One region of the Streptomyces sp. NPDC034103 genome, then DNA from elsewhere that is predicted to be linked to it. Evidence: riboswitches for the same ligand, from Rfam matches in the RefSeq annotation. Region 1 holds a riboswitch; each other region holds the start of a gene.
What was found. A riboswitch is a leader RNA that binds a small molecule or an ion and turns the genes downstream of it on or off. The one in region 1 is predicted to bind cobalamin.
Positions count from the first base shown of each region.

Region 2: another riboswitch for cobalamin. It lies ahead of ACZ56U_RS13205 (ribonucleoside-diphosphate reductase subunit alpha); the one in region 1 lies ahead of ACZ56U_RS02470 (energy-coupling factor ABC transporter permease).
Region 3: another riboswitch for cobalamin. It lies ahead of ACZ56U_RS21480 (prenyltransferase/squalene oxidase repeat-containing protein); the one in region 1 lies ahead of ACZ56U_RS02470 (energy-coupling factor ABC transporter permease).
Region 4: another riboswitch for cobalamin. It lies ahead of ACZ56U_RS29785 (cobalamin biosynthesis protein); the one in region 1 lies ahead of ACZ56U_RS02470 (energy-coupling factor ABC transporter permease).

Region 1 is NZ_JBVISS010000001.1:562,228-565,348, reverse strand. Features, by position in the region: gene cbiQ (cobalt ECF transporter T component CbiQ) at 1-94, opposite strand, end outside; gene ACZ56U_RS02475 (energy-coupling factor ABC transporter substrate-binding protein) at 101-460, opposite strand; gene ACZ56U_RS02470 (energy-coupling factor ABC transporter permease) at 457-1,167, opposite strand; cobalamin riboswitch at 1,198-1,382, opposite strand; gene ACZ56U_RS02465 (hypothetical protein) at 1,673-2,077, shown strand; gene ACZ56U_RS02460 (pyridoxal phosphate-dependent aminotransferase) at 2,177-3,121, shown strand, end outside.
Region 2 is NZ_JBVISS010000005.1:312,804-315,924, reverse strand. Features, by position in the region: gene ACZ56U_RS13205 (ribonucleoside-diphosphate reductase subunit alpha) at 1-2,115, opposite strand, end outside; cobalamin riboswitch at 2,242-2,382, opposite strand; gene ACZ56U_RS13200 (GNAT family N-acetyltransferase) at 2,445-2,951, opposite strand; gene mctP (monocarboxylate uptake permease MctP) at 3,042-3,121, opposite strand, start outside.
Region 3 is NZ_JBVISS010000009.1:180,118-183,238, forward strand. Features, by position in the region: gene ACZ56U_RS21465 (MBL fold metallo-hydrolase) at 1-183, shown strand, start outside; gene ACZ56U_RS21470 (nuclear transport factor 2 family protein) at 274-747, shown strand; gene ACZ56U_RS21475 (phosphotransferase) at 816-1,481, opposite strand; cobalamin riboswitch at 1,499-1,639, shown strand; gene ACZ56U_RS21480 (prenyltransferase/squalene oxidase repeat-containing protein) at 1,757-2,989, shown strand; gene ACZ56U_RS21485 (SCO2322 family protein) at 2,986-3,121, shown strand, end outside.
Region 4 is NZ_JBVISS010000014.1:65,135-68,255, forward strand. Features, by position in the region: gene ACZ56U_RS29775 (inorganic phosphate transporter) at 1-711, shown strand, start outside; gene ACZ56U_RS29780 (hypothetical protein) at 749-970, shown strand; cobalamin riboswitch at 1,103-1,243, shown strand; gene ACZ56U_RS29785 (cobalamin biosynthesis protein) at 1,345-2,286, shown strand; gene ACZ56U_RS29790 (cobyric acid synthase) at 2,283-3,121, shown strand, end outside.

The DNA.
Region 1 (3,121 bases):
CCAGGATCGTCAGGCCGAGGCCGAGCACGGCCTTGTCCACGGGGTGACGGCGGCGCCAGCGGCTGCTGTGCGCGGCCGCGTCGATCGGCAGCACGCGGGATCAGGTCCGCTCGGTGGCGGACTCGTCCCGGGCGTCCTCGGACTTCTGTCCGGCCAGTGCCCGGGCCTCGCCCTGCCGACGGCCCCGGCGCAGTCCGAAGTAGTAGGCGAGGACGCCCGCGCCTCCTGCCGCCTGGAGGGCGAACAGGGCCGACTCGATCTCGCCGGACGGCGGTTCGTACAGCGGCGAGAACCAGGGCTCGTAGTCCGGCTCGATCTCGGTGATCGCGGTCTCGGCCTCGGTGTCGGAGCCCGTGAAGGGCTCCTCCTTGTGGTCGCCGAGCCCGAGGGCCAGCGGCAGTACGGCGAGCGCCGCCACGACGAGCAGCAACAGGGTGTTGATCTTCGCGTTCCGGCTCATCGGGCCACCGCCTCCGTCCCGGCGTCGGCCGCGGTCTTCTCCGGGCGGGTCAACAGCACGCCCAGCCGCGTCAGTTCGCCCTTGCTCGACTGGACCAGCAGACGCATCACGAACACCGTCAGCAGCCCCTCGCTCACCGCGAGCGGGATCTGCGTGACGGCGAAGATGGAGCCGAACTTGCCGAGCGCGCCCAGGAATCCGCTGCCGGGGTCGGGGAAGGCGAGCGCCAGCTGCACGCTGGTGACGCAGTAGGTGGAGAGGTCGGCGAGGAACGCGCCGAAGAACACCGCCACCATCAGCGGCGCACCGAGGCGCCGCAGCAGTCTGTAGACGCCGTATCCGGCCCAGGGCCCGACGATGGCCATCGAGAACACGTTGGCGCCCAGCGTGGTCAGGCCGCCGTGGGCGAGCAGCAGCGCCTGGAAGAGCAGGGTGATGGTGCCCAGTACGGCCATGATCGGCGGGCGGAACAGGATGGCGCCCAGGCCCGTGCCGGTGGGGTGGGAGCAACTGCCCGTCACCGAGGGCAGCTTCAGCGCGGACAGGACGAAGGTGAAGGCGCCCGAGGCGCCGAGGAGCAGGGTGCTCTCCGGATGCTCCCTGACTTCACGCGTGAGTGAGCGCACTCCGTGGACGACGAATGGCGCGGACGCGACGCTCCAGGCGACCGCGTGCGCCGGAGGCAGAAATCCCTCGGCTATGTGCATGGCTCAGCAGACCCTCTCCAGCACCTCGTGGATGGTTGACGCGCCTTGGCCGGTCTCCTGGCTCACGGGTCCCACCGCCCGGTGCTCCGCCTTCCCGGGTCACAAGGACCCAGTGGCTGCCCGCAAGGGCCGGAGCCGGACTTCCCGATCACAGTGGCGAGGGCCGCACCGGCATCGCACCGGATTTCCCGTTCACCAAGGCCTGGCGAGAGTAGTGCCCTCGGAAAGGCGCTGGCAAGCGCCGACAGGGGGCGCGCGGACGGCGCCCCCCGGCTCGCACCGGGCGCACACCGGGACGGGGCCGAACGCGGCGCGCACCGCGAGATCGACACCCGTGAGCTGCCCGCGGTGCTCGACCACGCCCACCCCCGCGGGGCCGCCCCTCCGCGACGCGGGCGTGCGGCGGACGCGTGGAGCGCGGGGCCGGCCCGGAAATTCCGGATGAACTCCCCTGTCTCTCAGGTAAGTTCGGCGCGACCAGTTGTTCGAAGAGAGGAACGCTGTCTTGCGCACGTCCCACCGCCGACTGACGTCCGCCCTCGGGATCGCCGCGGCCTCCGCGTCGGCACTCGCCCTGGGCATCGCCCCGGCCCACGCCGCCGGCGAGGTCTACGAGGCCTCCAACTCCATCATCTCCTCGCAGGTGACCGCGAAGACGTACTTCGCGGCCGACGGCGAGATCCTCACCGCCCTCGACATGGCGAAGGACGGCCACGGCACCGCCGCGCAGTGGCGCTACAACTCCAGCTCCGCCACCCACTCGTACTACAACGGCTCCGGCTACGCCGTCGCCCACGACTGGGACCTGTCCTTCGCGGAGGGCACCACCCTCCAGATCCGCGCCTGCCTCCAGGAAGGCTCCGACGGCACCCCGTACGACTGCGGCGGCTGGGAGTACGCCAGGGCCTGACGACCACGAGGTGACCAAGGGGCGGGCCCGCGGGCCCGCCCCTTTCGTGACCGCTTAGGGTCGGGACGTCCCGTCCGTCGTCGAGCCGGAGGTCGCAGCATGCGGATCTCGCAGCGGGCCGAGTCCGTCGCCCCGTTCTACGCCATGGAGTTCGGCAAGCACGCCGCCGCCCTGGAGGCCCAGGGCCACCACGTGGTCAAGCTGAGCCTCGGCGAGCCCGACTTCGGCGCGCCCCCGGCCGTCGTCGAGGCGATGCGCGCGGCCATGGACGGCCGGCCCATGAGCTACACCGAGGCGCTCGGCATGCCCGCCCTGCGGCAGGCGATCGCCGGGTTCTACGGCGAGCGGCACGGCGTCGACGTCGACCCGGGCCGTGTCGTCGTGACCGCGGGCGCCTCGGCCGCCCTGGTGCTGGGCGCCGCCGCGCTCGTCGACACCGGGGACGAGGTGCTGATCGGCGACCCGTCCTACCCGTGCAACCGGCAGATCATGGAGAGCTTCGGCGCCCGGGTCAGGCTGGTGCCGACCAGCGCGGCCTCGCGCTTCCAACTGGACGCGGACTCCGTTAGGGAGCACTGGACGGACGGCACGCGCGGGGTCATGGTCGCCACGCCCTCCAACCCGACCGGCACCTCGGTGCCGGGCGACGAACTGGCCGCGCTGTGCGCACTGGCCCGGGAGCGCCAGGCGTGGCGGATCGTCGACGAGATCTACCTCGACCTCGGCGACCACGACGACCAGGACCGGCCGCCCCGCAGCGCCCTGTCGTACGACCCCGACGCCGTCGTCATCAACAGCTTCTCCAAGTACTTCGGCATGACCGGCTGGCGGCTCGGCTGGTGCGTCGTTCCGGAGATGCTCGTACCGGCGCTGGAACGCCTCGCCCAGAACTACTTCCTGTGCGCCTCCACCCCGGCCCAGCACGCCGCCCTGGCCTGCTTCACCCCTGACTCCCTCGCCGTCTGCGAGGAGCGGCGCGCCGAGTTCGGGCGCCGGCGCGCGCTCGTCCTGGACGGCCTGGCGCGGATCGGGCTGCCGGTGCCG
Region 2 (3,121 bases), on a different contig from region 1:
GCGGGCCGCCGCCATGTCGATCAGGCCGCGCTGCGGGATCTCCCACGCCGTGCGGTACAGGTCGCGGACGTCCTGCGGGACCCAGGTGAAGCCCTGCACCGAGCCGTTGGACTCGCGCAGCGCCTCACGGGTCTGCGCGTCCCAGACGCCGAGCCTCTTCAGCTCGGTCACCAGGTAGGAGTTGACCTGGAGGAACTCGCCGGACAGCGTCTCGCGCTTGAACAGGTTGGACACCTGCGGCTCGATGCACTCGTAGACGCCCGCGATGGAGGCGATGGTGGCCGTCGGGGCGATCGCCAGGAGCAGGCTGTTGCGCATGCCGACCGCGGCGATACGGTCCCGCAGGGCCGCCCAGCGCTCCGGCCAGGTCAGTTCGACGCCGTAGTGGTCGGGGTGCAGGACACCGCGGGCCGTGCGGGTCTTCTCCCAGGCCGGGAGCGGGCCGTTGCGCTCGGCGAGGTCGGCGGAGGCCTCGTACGCGGCGAGCATGACGCGCTCGGCGATACGGGTGGACAGGGCGCGGGCCTGCGGGGAGTCGAAGGGCAGGCGCAGCTTGAAGAAGACGTCCTGGAGGCCCATCGCGCCCAGGCCCACCGGGCGCCAGCGGGCGTTGGAGCGGCCCGCCTGCTCGGTCGGGTAGAAGTTGATGTCGACGACCCGGTCCAGGAAGGTCACGGCGGTGCGGACGGTCTCGTCCAGCCGCTCCCAGTCGATGTCGTCGTCCACGACGAAGGCGCCGAGGTTGACGGACCCCAGGTTGCAGACCGCCGTCTCGCCGTCGTCGGTGACCTCCAGGATCTCCGTGCACAGGTTGGACGAGTGGACGACATGGCCCGCCTCGGCGGTCTGGTTGGCGGTGCGGTTGGCGGCGTCCTTGAAGGTCATCCAGCCGTTGCCGGTCTGCGCGAGGGTGCGCATCATGCGGCCGTACAGGTCACGCGCCGGGATGGTCTTCCTGGCGAGTCCGTCCGCCTCCGCCTTGCGGTACGCCGCGTCGAACTCCTCGCCCCACAGGTCGACCAGCTCGGGCACGTCGGCCGGGGAGAACAGCGACCACTCGGCGTCGGCGTTCACGCGGCGCATGAACTCGTCCGGGACCCAGTGCGCGAGGTTCAGGTTGTGCGTACGCCGGGCGTCCTCGCCGGTGTTGTCCCTGAGTTCCAGGAACTCCTCGATGTCGGAGTGCCACGTCTCCAGGTAGACCGCGGCGGCACCCTTGCGCCGGCCGCCCTGGTTCACGGCGGCGACCGAGGCGTCGAGGGTCTTCAGGAACGGGACGATGCCGTTGGAGTGCCCGTTGGTGCCGCGGATCAGCGAACCGCGGCTGCGGATGCGGGAGTACGACAGTCCGATGCCGCCGGCGTGCTTGGAGAGGCGGGCGACCTGGTGGTAGCGGTCGTAGATGGAGTCCAGCTCGTCCTTCGGGGAGTCGAGGAGGTAGCAGGACGACATCTGGGGGTGCCGGGTGCCGGAGTTGAACAGGGTGGGGGAGGAGGGGAGGTAGTCGAGGCGGCTCATGAGCCGGTAGAGCGCGGCGACCTCGTCCACGGCCCGTGCCGTGTCGTCCTCGGCGAGGCCGGACGCCACCCGGAGCATGAAGTGCTGGGGCGTCTCGATGACCTGGCGGGTGATCGGGTGCCGCAGGAGGTAGCGGCTGTGCAGGGTGCGCAGGCCGAAGTAGCCGAAGCGGTCGTCGCCGTCCGGGTCGATCAGCGCGTCCAGACGCTCCGCGTGCACCCGTACGAACTCCGCCGTGCGGTCGGCGATCAGGCCCTCGCGGTGGCCGACCGCGACCGACTCGGTGAAGGACGTGACGCCCTGCGAGGCGGCCTCGGCGGCGATGCCGATCGTCAGCAGCCTGGCGGCCAGCCGGGAGTAGGCGGGGTCCTCGGAGATCAGACCGGCGGCCGCCTCGGTGGCCAGCTCGCGCAACTCCGCCTCGTCGGCCCGGGCCGACCGGCCGCGCAGCGCGGCGGCGGCGACGCGTCCGGGGTCGGCGTCGGGAAGGTCGGCGGTCAGCTCGGTCAGGGTCCGCAGCAGCGCGGTACCGGGACCGTCCTCGTCCACGGCGGCGATGCTGGTCGCTGAAGCCGGGTCGGCTGGCGCGATGGTCACGTGGGGGCACTCCCTCGCTCGGCACGGGGCCTTGCGGAGGGCAGGGGGCAGCACACGAGCGCACGCGGCGTCGCGTCCACCGGCCCACTCCACGAGGCCCGGACGTCATGGCACCCGGGCCACGGCGGCCTGGGCGCACTGTCGACAGGTCCTCGGACTGACTCTCATGTGCGCGAACATGGGGGTGTTTGCACGCATGAGTACACCGTTGCGGGACAGTTCCGGATTCGCACCGGATTCCCCTGCGGCGACAGCGAGCATGAGCATACATCTTGTGCCGGGTTCGAGTGGCACCCCCAGATGTTGTGTCGCGGCGACTTCGGAGCGTGTCAGAACGTCAACTCATAGGTGACGAGCGTGAAGTCGTCGCCCTCGATCGGGCGCCAGTCGCGCTCAGGGGCGCGGACGAAGCCGAGGCGCTCGTAGATGCGGCGGGCGGCGTGCATGACCGGCTGGGTCGACAGGACCATGCCGGTGCAGTCCTCGGTGGCCCGCGCGCGGTCGACACAGGCGCGTACGAGGGCCTCTCCGGCGCCTCTGCCGCGGGCCGCGCGGGCTACGGCGAGCATCCGGATCTCGGCCTCTCCGGGGCGGGCGCGTTCGGCCATGGGCCCGCCGGCCGGGGAGACATAGGTGATGGTGCCGACCGGATCGCCGCCCAGGGTGGCCACCAGTACGTCCGCCGCGGCGGCACGCTTGGCGACATCCCTGAGTTCGCCGAGGTACCAGTCGCTCCCGCCGAAGATGAGGAGACCGTCCAGAAGATAGGCCTGGGCTGTGATCTCGCCGATGGTGGCGTATTCGCCGGGGTCCGCTGCCCGGATCTCGATGTCCATGAGAGCGAGTGTGCACGACGGGCACGACAACGGGCCGCCGGATGTACCGACGACCCGTTGAACAGCGCAGACCTCAGGGCGAGTTGGGCCTCAGTGCGAGGTGCCCGCCGTCGCCGGCGGCAGCTCCACCTCGACGCCCGGGTCGCCCGCGTCCGCCGTGTAGTCCGCCG
Region 3 (3,121 bases), on a different contig from region 1:
CAGCTCGCCGAGCGCATGGAGTGGAACCGGCCGTGGGACCAGATCCCCTACGGATCACGGAACATCGCGGTCTCGGAGGCCGAGGCCCATCTGCGGCGGCTGGTGAAGCTGGGGCGGGCGGAGGCGGTCGCGGGGAGCGAGCCGGTGGCATACGTGGCGGTGACGGTCCCGAATGTGACCTGAGCCGCGCCCCCTCCTCGGTGGTCATCGGGCGGCGCGGGCCCGATGGCTCGAACGGTCGCCCCGGCCGGCCTGCGGCTGCTACACAGGATCATGGACCCCATCGAGCGACTCCTCGCCGAGCGCGCCTGCGAGCGCCTCATCGTCGATCTCGTCCGCCGCCTCGATCTCGGCGAACCCGGCTCCGTCGCCGAGCTGTTCACCGAGGACGGCAGCTGGGAGTGGCCCTCTCCGGGCGGTGACGCGCGGCGGTTCCAGGGGCGGGCGGCACTGCGGGAGTACTTCGGCTCGCGCCCCGGCGACCGGCTCTCGCGGCGGGTGATGTCGAACATCCTGGTCACCGTCGACTCCGCCGACACGGCGAGCGCGACCTCGTACTTCACCACGTACCGCGTCGACGGCCACGACGGCGGCACGACCCCGATCCCCTCCGGGCCGCCGGTCCAGGTCGGGCACTACGAGGACACGTTCCGGCGTACGGCGGACGGGAGTTGGCTGCTGGCCTCCCGGGTGCTGCATCTGCCCTTCGGGGGCCCGACACCTCAGGCGTCCGGGGCGAGCGGGTAGTCGAGGAGGTCGGGCCGGACCATCCCCCCGCTTCTGGTCGCCGCAGCACAGGGTGTGACGGGTCCCGCTCACATCAATGAGCGGATCAAGTCCTCTGCGGTCCCGAGGAGTTCGGTCTCCGCCCGGCTCATCGTCGGGTTCAGCGCCCGCCGCCGACGTGCCGCGGCCAGCCCCTCCTCCGTGAGCCGCGAGGCGTCGGCGAGCAGGCCGGTCAGCATCGCCCGGGCCGGTGCGGCGAGCGGGGTGTCACCGACGGCGACCTGGGCGAGGATCACGGCGGACATGCCCCAGTCGAGAGCGGGGTCGCCCTCCTCGGCGTTGGCCCAGTCGATGACGTAGGGGCCGTCGGGCGTCAGCATCACGTTGTCCGGGTGCAGATCCAGGTGGACGACCCGCCCCGGCAGCGCGTGCAGCCGGCGCAGCAGCCCGGCGACCACCTCCCCCGCCTCCCGCGCGCCGATCCGTCCGGCGCCGAACGCCGTCAGCAGCGTCGGCCCGTGCAGCCGCTCCATCACCAGCTCGGTCCGTGAGGAGTCGGCGACCCGCACCCTCGGCACCGGGTACCCGTGCCCGCGCACCCGCTCCATGACGGCGGCCTCGGCGAGCGCGTCGCCGTGGCCGTCCCGGGTCCGCCGCAGCACCCACGCCTCGTCGATCTCGTACACGTCCGAGGCCCGCCCCGAGCCGATCAGTCTCCCCGTGCTCTCCACGACCCCGAAACTACCGCCGCTCACAGCCGCCCCTCGGCGGCTTCCTACGGCCCGGTACAGTGGCCGGGTCGTCATCACGCCCGTACGGGGGGAAGCCGGTGCAATTCCGGCGCTGACCCGCAACCGTAAGCCCTTCGCACCACGAGAGGGCGAGCCGGATCGCCCCGTACGGTCCCAGTGACCGGCTCACGCGCACCGGCAACCGGCCGGTGTGCGGCACCGTCGAGGCATACGGAGCCGAGCCGCCGGGGTGTCCCGCGCTGCCCGGCTCCCCTTTCAGGGAGAGGCACCCGCCGATCATGAACGTCCGCCGCAGCGCCGCGGTCCTGGCCGCCACCGCAGTGATCGGGGCCGCCGCACCGGCCGTGGCCGCGAGTCCTTCGCCGTCGCCGTCGGTGGTGATACCGGACGGTCTCTACGGCAGCGCGGACCCCACGTACGACGGGGTGTGGCGGCAGTCGATGACGCTGCTCGCACAGGTGGAGCAGGGCGTGGACCCCGCCGAGACGGCGGTGGACTGGCTGGCCGGGCAGCAGTGCGCGAACGGTGCCTTCCCCGCTTTCCGCGCGGATGCCGCCAAGGCCTGTGACGCCAAGGTCATGGTCGACACCAACAGCACGGCCGCCGCCGTCCAGGCCCTCGCGGCGACGGGCGGCCACGAGGACGCGCCGGGCAAGGCGGTCGCCTGGCTGAAGTCCGTGCAGAACAAGGACGGCGGCTGGGGCTACACGCCGGGCAGGGCGAGCGACGCCAACTCCACCTCCGTGGTCATCGGCGCCCTGAGCGCCGTCGGCGAGCAGCCCGCGAAGGTGCGCAAGGACGGCAGGACGCCGTACGACGCCCTGCTGAAGCTCGCCCTGCCGTGCACCGGTGACGGCGCGGGTGCCTTCGCCTACCAGCCCGACAAGAAGGGCAAGCTCGCCGCCAACGCGGACGCGACGGCCGCGGCCGTGCTCGGCGCGCTCGGCGAGCAGCCGACGAACGTCCAGGCCGACGACGACACCGCCGCGGCGTCCTGCGCGAAGCCCGGCGACGCCGAGCAGGCCGCGCACAACGGCGCCTCCTACCTCGCCAGGGCCCTGGCGAAGGACAAGCACCTGACCTCGGTCATGCCCGGCAGCGAGAACCAGCCCGACTACGGCAACACCGCGGACGCGGTCGTCGCCCTCTCGGCCGCCGACTTCCACACCGAGGCCGCCGCCTCCGGCCGCTGGCTCGCGGCGCACGCCCTCAAGTGGGCCGAGCAGAGCGGTCCGGCCGCGTACGCGCAGCTCGTCCTCGCCGCCCAGGCCTCCGGTCTCAACCCGCGCGACTTCGGGGGCGCGGACCTCGTGGCCCTGCTGAACGCCACCGGTCCCCAGCCGCGGGACGTCCCCGCCGCGAACGAGAGCCGGGCCCCCGAGGCGGACGACAAGGCCGCCGAGAAGGACGAGGAGGGCGTCAGTGTCTGGTGGATCATCGGCGTCGGACTCGTCGCCGGCATCGGCGTCGGCTTCCTGATCAGCGGCCGCAACAAGAAGCGGCAGCCGTGATCCGCCGAGCCCTCGCCCCGCTCCTGGCCGCGCTGGTCCTGCTGACCGGCGCGACCGGCGCCGCCCACGCCACCGGCTACCGCTACTGGTCCTTCTGGGACCGCACCGGCGGCACCTGGACCTACGCCACCC
Region 4 (3,121 bases), on a different contig from region 1:
CAGATCGCCTCGGCCGGCCTGGTCTCCCTCGCCCACGGCACGAACGACGCGCAGAAGACCATGGGCATCATCACGCTCGCCCTGGTCGCCGGCGGCGCCGTCGCCCCCGACTCCGACCCGCCGATGTGGGTCATCCTCTCCGCGGGTCTCGCCATCGCGCTCGGCACCTACCTCGGCGGCTGGCGCATCATCCGCACCATGGGCAAGGGCCTGACCGACCTCCAGCCGCAGCAGGGCTTCGCCGCCCAGACCTCCGCGGCCACGGTCATCCTCGCCTCCTCGCACCTCGGCTTCTCCCTCTCCACCACCCACTCGGTCTCGGGTTCGGTGATGGGCGCGGGTCTCGGCCGCAAGGGCGGCGTGGTGCGCTGGTCGACCGCGACCCGGATGTTCGTGGCGTGGGGCCTGACGCTCCCGGCCGCGGCACTCGTGGGCGCGATCGCCGAGTCCGTCTGCGACCTCGGCAGCTGGGGCACGGCCCTGGTGGCGGTCTTCCTCGTCGGCTCCAGCGCGGCGATCTGGAAGATCTCGCGCCGCGAGGTCGTCGACCACACGAACGTCAACGAGAGCGAGGAGCCGGCCGGCGTCGTCACCACGGCGATCGCCGCGGTCACCCCGCCCCCCACCGGCACGGTGACCGAGGACCTCACGGCCACCATCCCCGCCCCGATCGCCGCGACGGCGGAGCCGGCCCCGCCGGCCGCCGTCTGAGCCCCACGCACCCCACGTCAACGAAGGAATCACCGGCATGAAGATCGACTGGGAAGCGCTGGGCTCCGTCTTCGGCGTCAGCCTCGTGGTCACCGTGGCTCTCGTGGCCCTCTTCACCCTCGGCATCAAGGGCCTGACCCGCCAGGAACAGGCCTCGGCCCAGGGTGGCTCCGCCGCCCTCGCGGTCACCGCCGCGTACGCCTGCTTCGCCGCCTGCGCGGCGGCGGTGGCGTACGGGATCTATCTGATCGTCGCCTGAGGCGACGCGCACGGCCCCCGTGGGGTGCGGGACGGTTCGCCGTCCCGCACCCCACGTTTTCGTGACACCCGCGACCGCCCGTATGTGGGCCTCGGCACACTCCCCCACCCCAGGTCAACGGCAAGTTGACGGCCCTTCGGAGCCCGTGGTGGACTGCCGTGGCCATGTACGACGGCATGGAGAGGAAGCCGGTGCGAGTCCGGCGCGGTCCCGCCACTGTCACCGGGGTAGGTAGCCCCGGGAGCCAGGAACTCTCGTCGTCGGTCTCGTCGAACCAGGGCGTGGACACCCTGAGTGAGGACATATCACCATGCTCGCCTGCCGTCTGAGGTACCGCTCCAGGTCGCTGCCCGACCCCACGGCCGGCTGAGCCGATGCGTGCCGATCGCGTCTTCGCGTACGGCGCCGCCGCCGGACTTCTCGGGGACCTGCTGCTCGGTGATCCACGCCGGGGGCATCCGGTCGCCGCGTTCGGACAGGCCGCGGGCGCCGTGGAGCGGATGCTGTGGCGGGACCACCGGGGCTGGGGGGCGCTGCACACCGCGGTGTGCGCCGGAAGCGTCGTGGCGCTCGGTGCCGTGGCGCAGCACGTCCTACGCCCCTCCCGTACCGCCTCCGTCGCGCTGACCGGCGCCGCCACCTGGGCCGTCGTCGGGGGCACCTCGCTCGCGCGTGAGGCCCGGGTCATCGGGCGGGCCCTGGCCGCCGGGGACGTCGAGGCGGCCCGGGAGCGGCTGCCGCATCTGTGCGGGCGGGATCCGCAGGCCCTCGACGCCGACGGGATCGCCCGGGCCGTCGTGGAGTCCGTCGCCGAGAACACCTCCGACGCCGTCGTCGGGGCGCTGGTGTGGGGAGCCGTCGCCGGGGTGCCGGGACTGCTGGGCTTCCGGGCCGTCAACACGCTGGACGCCATGGTCGGGCACAAGTCCCCCCGCTACCGGCGGTACGGGTGGGCCTCGGCCCGGCTGGACGACGTGGCGGGTTGGCCCGGGGCGCGGCTGACCGCCGTACTCGCGACGGTGGCCGGCGGCGATCCGCGCGGTGCCGTGCGGGCCTGGCGTGCCGACGCGCGCCGGCATCCGAGTCCCAACGCCGGGCCCGTGGAGGCCTCGTTCGCGGGGGCGCTCGGGGTACGGCTGGGCGGGACGTTGTCGTACGCGGGGCGGGTGGAGCACCGGCCCGTGCTGAATGGGGAGGGGCGATCCGTGGAGGTCACGGACATCGAGCGGGCCGTACGGCTGTCGCGCCGGGTCGGGCTGCTGGCGCTCGGCGTGGGTGTCGCCGCGCGGGCCGTCGTGAAGGGGCGCAGGTCATGAGCGGCGGGGGGCTTCTCGTCGCCGGGACCACCTCCGACGCCGGCAAGAGCGTTGTCACCGCCGGGATCTGCCGGTGGCTGGTGCGCCAGGGGGTCAAGGTCGCGCCGTTCAAGGCGCAGAACATGTCCCTCAACTCGTTCGTGACGCGGGAGGGTGCCGAGATCGGGCGGGCGCAGGCCATGCAGGCCCAGGCCTGCCGCGTCGAGCCGACCGCGTCGATGAACCCCGTGCTGCTCAAGCCCGGTGGCGAGCAGAGCAGCCAGGTCGTCCTGCTCGGCAAGCCGGTGGGCGAGATGAGCGCACGCGGGTACCACGGCGGGCGCCAACAGCGGCTGCTCGGCACCGTGCTGGACTGTCTCGCCGAACTGCGGGGCACGTATGACGCGGTGATCTGTGAGGGCGCGGGCAGTCCGGCCGAGATCAACCTCCGGCGCACCGACATCGTGAACATGGGCATCGCCCGCAATGCCGGGCTGCCCGTGCTCGTCGTCGGTGACATCGACCGCGGTGGGGTCTTCGCCTCCTTCTTCGGGACCGTCGCCCTGCTGTCCGAGGCGGACCAGAGGCTCGTCGCCGGGTTCCTCGTGAACAAGTTCCGGGGGGACGTGTCCCTCCTCGAACCCGGGCTCGACATGCTGCACGGCCTCACCGGGCGGCGCACCTACGGCGTGCTGCCCTTCCGGCACGGGCTCGGCATCGACGAGGAGGACGGGCTCCGGGTGTCCCTGCGCGGGACCGTCCGGGAGTCCAACACCGCCCCGCCCGTGGGCGAGGACATCCTGCGCGTCGCCGTCTGCGCGGTCCCGCTCATGTCCAACTTCACCGACGTCGACGC